DNA from 2 places in the Roseibium sp. RP-7 genome. Region 2 is predicted to be linked to the other one. Evidence: riboswitches for the same ligand, from Rfam matches in the RefSeq annotation. Region 2 holds a riboswitch; the other holds the start of a gene.

Region 1 (2,197 bases), 300 kb from region 2:
GGTCGTCGCCGGATGGGTGATCAGGCTCTTGGCGTCGCCCAGGTTGTTGGAGATCTTGACGATTTCCAGCGCGTTTGTGAAACGGAACGCGGCTTCCTTGCCGCCCTCGATTTCCATCGCCAGCATGGTGGATCCGCCGCTCATCTGGCGTTTGGCGACATCGGCCTGCGGGTGGTCGTCCCGGCCCGGATAGATCAGCCGCGCGACCTTGGACTGGCTTGCCAGATAGTCGGCAATCCTGCCCGCCGTTTCCGTCTGGCGCGCAACGCGCAGCGGCAGCGTTTCCAGGCCCTTCAACAGGACCCAGGCACTGAACGGGCTCATGTGCGGACCGGTATGCTTGATGAAGGGCATGACCTCGTCGTTGATCCATTCCTCGTCCGACAGGATCACACCGCCGAGGCACCGGCCCTGGCCATCGATGTGCTTGGTGGCCGAATAGACGACCACATCGGCACCGAGCTGAAACGGCGACTGATACAGCGGGGTCGCAAACACGTTGTCGACGATCAGACGGGCACCGGCTTCCTTGGCGATCTGTGCCACGGCCTCGATGTCGATGACTTCCAGCGTCGGGTTGGTCGGGCTTTCCAGGAACAGGGCCTTGGTGTTCGGCCGGACAGCCGCCTTCCACTGCTCGATGTCCGTTCCGTCTACCAGCGTGCTTTCAACGCCGAAGCGCGGCAACAGTGTTTCGCAAATATAGCGGCAGGAGCCGAACAGGGCCTTGGCGGCAATCACGTGATCGCCTGCCCTTACCGCTGCCATCAGCGCCAGATTGACGGCCGCCATGCCGCTGGCGGTTGCCCGTGCGGCCTCAGCCCCTTCCAGAGCCTTGATGCGGTCCTCGAACATGGTGACGGTCGGGTTGGCATAGCGCGAATAGACATAACCCGGGTCCTCGCCATTGAACCTGGCCTCGGCAGCTTCGGCACCGCTGTAGGTAAAGCCCTGGGTCAGGTAGATGGTCTCCGAGGTCTCACCAAACGGTGACCGCATGGTGCCGCCATGAACCAGAGTGGTTGCAGGGCGCCAGTTCTTGTTTCCGGTCTTGGTGGTCTCAGTCATGTCTTTCATTCGCTCCAAACGCAAAAAACCCCAGCCTCAAGACCGGGGTTCTCACCTCCGGCCTTTTTAGCAACTTGTTTAACGTGGCTGCAAGCCGGCCGGCCCAAATCACCACGAAGTGAGCCTGTCCTACGGGAAAAGCAGGCACAGGTCAATTGTCTTGCGCACGATCCCTTCAAAAGCCCCGTTCTGCCAGAATGCCTGTTGGCGCGGGCGGCCCGATCCTTTAATGACCATAGACCAGCATAATGCGGAACATCTTCATGAACGTCACAGCGGGTCAGGTCTTGAACGGAAGCGCACTTCTCACAGCAAACGGCATTCTGCCCGAACGGGTAATCCAGGCCATGTTCGCCGCCGGAGAGATTTCAGCGGACGCGCCGCCTGTCACCGGTCAGATACAGCCTGCCAGCCTCGACCTGCGTCTGGGCAAGGAAGCCTACCGGGTGCGTGCCAGCTTCCTGCCAGGCCCCGACATCCAGGTCGCGGCTCGGCTTGAGCAGATGAAACTGCACACGATCGACCTGAGCGAAGGTGCCGTCCTTGAAACAGGCTGCGTCTATATCGTGCCGCTGCAGGAAAGCCTCGCCCTGGCCCCCGACATTTCGGCAACCGCCAACCCGAAAAGCTCGACCGGCCGCCTGGATGTCTTCACCCGCGTCATCACAGACAACGGCCTTGCCTTCGACACCATTCCGGCCGGCTACACCGGTCCGCTTTATGCCGAAATCTCGCCGCTGACCTTTCCGATCCTCGTGCGGTCCGGGTCCCGCCTCAGCCAGATCCGCTTCCGGCGCGGTCAATCGCTCATTCCCGATGCGGAGCTGGAAGAGGTGCACAAGGCCCACACATTGATGAGCGGTGGCAACGAGCGCATCGGCAACGGTGTGCAGCTCTCCATCGATCTGGAAGGGACCGGACCCAACAGCCTGATCGGATATCGCGCCAAGCAACACTCCGGACTGATCGATGTGGATGTCGTCGGCGCGCAGGACGTTCTGGATTTCTGGGAACCTATCTATCGCCGCCAACGGGCGGAACTTATCCTCGATCCGGATGCATTCTATATTCTGGTCAGCCAGGAAGCTGTGCATGTGCCGCCGGACTATGCGGCCGAAATGGTGCCGTT
Region 2 (2,197 bases):
CAAGCGCCCAGAACCCCATAACGGTCATCAGGAAACTCGCCAGGAGGCCTCCGGCCGCGAAGGCCATCAGGACGAAGGCCTGGTGACGGATCCGGGAGCGGCTGTCGGGCCGCGTTTCGGGATGCGTGAAATAGTCGGCGATGCCGAGCACAAGCTTCAGCGTATTGCCGGTCATGATGGTCGTGGGAACATGCCTGTTGAGCAGGGTCAGCATGATGACGTTCTGCAACGACATGGCCACGGTCGAAAACCCGACAGCCGTCAGAGTGACGGCAGACAACGGTCCTCCGGCTGACGGATCTCCAAGACCGGCGACGAACATGAAGCCCGCCACCAGCAAAGCTTCGAGCGCGAACAGATGCCGGACGGCAATCCTGTTTTTGCGCACCAGCGCAGTGACCGAAACGAACCAGAAGAGAGTCGAACCGAAGAATACCGCGAGCACGAAAACCTTCAGGGCCGCGTTTTGCCCCTGGTGAAACACCTCCGTGCACAAGACGACAAGCGTTCCGGTAATGAAGGCCGTGAAGGTGTGAAACAGGCCGAGAATGCAGACCACATCGATGAAGCAAGCACAAAAGGCGAGCAGGATCGGCACCAACGGCCGACTGTGATGCAACATGGATCGGTCCAATTGTGGTGCTCCCGAGCTAGTCCTTTCAGGAAGATGTGCCATGCACTGGCGGACTTGCCAAGCCGGATTGGACATGGCATAAGCGCGCCATCATCAAGAGAAGGGCTGGCGCCCTCGCCAACCTGCCATTCCGGGCAAGGTGGTTTCCGCAACAGGGATGCGGCTGGTCAGACCCTCAACCGAGGCTTTCCGGCAACTAAGCGGTTAATTTGCATGCGCCAGTCCTCCTCGGGCAACCGATGGAGGATTTTTTGTCTCAGGACCCTTTTGCCGGACGTGCGGCAGATCTGATCGAGAACCATGTGGCGGCGAGCTCCAAGCTTGCCGGAACGGATATCTGGTGCCAGGCCGCTGAAGACTGCGTTCTGGCGCGGATCAAATCCCTGCGCATCCTGGGTGGCCTACCACGGCACAAGGCGCCGCTGAGCCAGACCGCCCGCACCGAGCGTTTGAAAACACTGCTTCAACTGTGGGCGAACGGCTGCACCTGCGCTGTCGATGAAGACCTCTTTGCCGATATTCTCAACCGGCACGGACCCGTCAGGCACTGACGGGGGTCCCCCGTGTGGTGCACAACGTCTGCACTCTGCCAATTTCTTTGATACAGGCGTGTTGCAACAACTCGCCTCATCCTGAGGAAGCGGTTCAGCGCTGTCTCAGAATGAGTTTTTTGGGGAACCAAGCCGGATGAGATCGCGGCGCTCAGTCCCTCTTGGGGACCGGGCGCGGCTTGCCGCCGTCATCGACGGCCACCATGGTGAAGACCGCTTCAGTCACCTTTTCACGGTGGCCGTAGCGATGGCGCAGGGCCCAGGATTCAAGCTTGATTTCCATCGACGAGTTGCCGACACGAAGGACTTCGGCATAAACGCACAGCACGTCGCCCACATGCACAGGCCGGATGAATTTCATCTTGTCGACCGCGATGGTCACGACACGTCCTTCGGCCCGTTGACCGGCTGCGATACCGCCTGCCAGGTCCATCTGCGACAACACCCAGCCCCCGAAAATATCTCCCGAGGCATTGGTATCGGCAGGCATTGCCATGGTGCGCAATGTCAGATCGCCTGTCGGCTTTTCGTCGTACACGCCTGAGCCCCTCCGCTGATTCTCGCAAGAAGACTAGGTCATCACCTGCAAGAATAGAAGTGGTTGATCAGAGGGCCTCAGAAGGAACTGCGGATCAAGTCCACCGTCAAAGGACAAACATCAGGATTGCCATGATCCACAACGGCATGGGGGCAGCGACCCAGATCAGCAGGATCGGCAGGCCGCGATGCAGAAGGTTGGTGGTATTCATTTCGGTTGCTTTCTAGCTGAAGGCCCGGATTTCAAGGACTGTCATCGCCGAAAGGGCGACGATGCCGGTGATGAAGGCCAGTTTCGCGCTGCCGATGAGTGTGCGGCCGGCGACATCCAGTTTCGGCAGCGGCATGCCGCGCGAATCCAGATACATGGACAGAAGCATCAGCGAAAAGACGGTGAACCAGACGAACACCAGCACTTCCGCTATCAGGACAATCGTTACCAGCATGATCCGCTCCATTCAGAGGGTTGCGATGT

Evidence for each region. A riboswitch is a leader RNA that binds a small molecule or an ion and turns the genes downstream of it on or off. The one in region 2 is predicted to bind S-adenosylmethionine.
Region 1: another riboswitch for S-adenosylmethionine. It lies ahead of ACVDG9_RS05425 (O-succinylhomoserine sulfhydrylase); the one in region 2 lies ahead of ACVDG9_RS04015 (hypothetical protein).

The regions. Positions count from the first base shown of each region.
Region 1 is NZ_JBRKQA010000001.1:1,184,867-1,187,063, reverse strand. It holds gene ACVDG9_RS05425 (O-succinylhomoserine sulfhydrylase) at 1-1,077, opposite strand, end outside; SAM riboswitch at 1,114-1,193, opposite strand; gene ACVDG9_RS05420 (2'-deoxycytidine 5'-triphosphate deaminase) at 1,332-2,197, shown strand, end outside.
Region 2 is NZ_JBRKQA010000001.1:881,404-883,600, reverse strand. It holds gene ACVDG9_RS04020 (YoaK family protein) at 1-622, opposite strand, end outside; SAM-I-IV-variant riboswitch at 720-844, shown strand; gene ACVDG9_RS04015 (hypothetical protein) at 886-1,185, shown strand; gene ACVDG9_RS04010 (acyl-CoA thioesterase) at 1,337-1,681, opposite strand; gene ACVDG9_RS04005 (hypothetical protein) at 1,947-2,168, opposite strand; gene ACVDG9_RS04000 (group III truncated hemoglobin) at 2,159-2,197, opposite strand, start outside.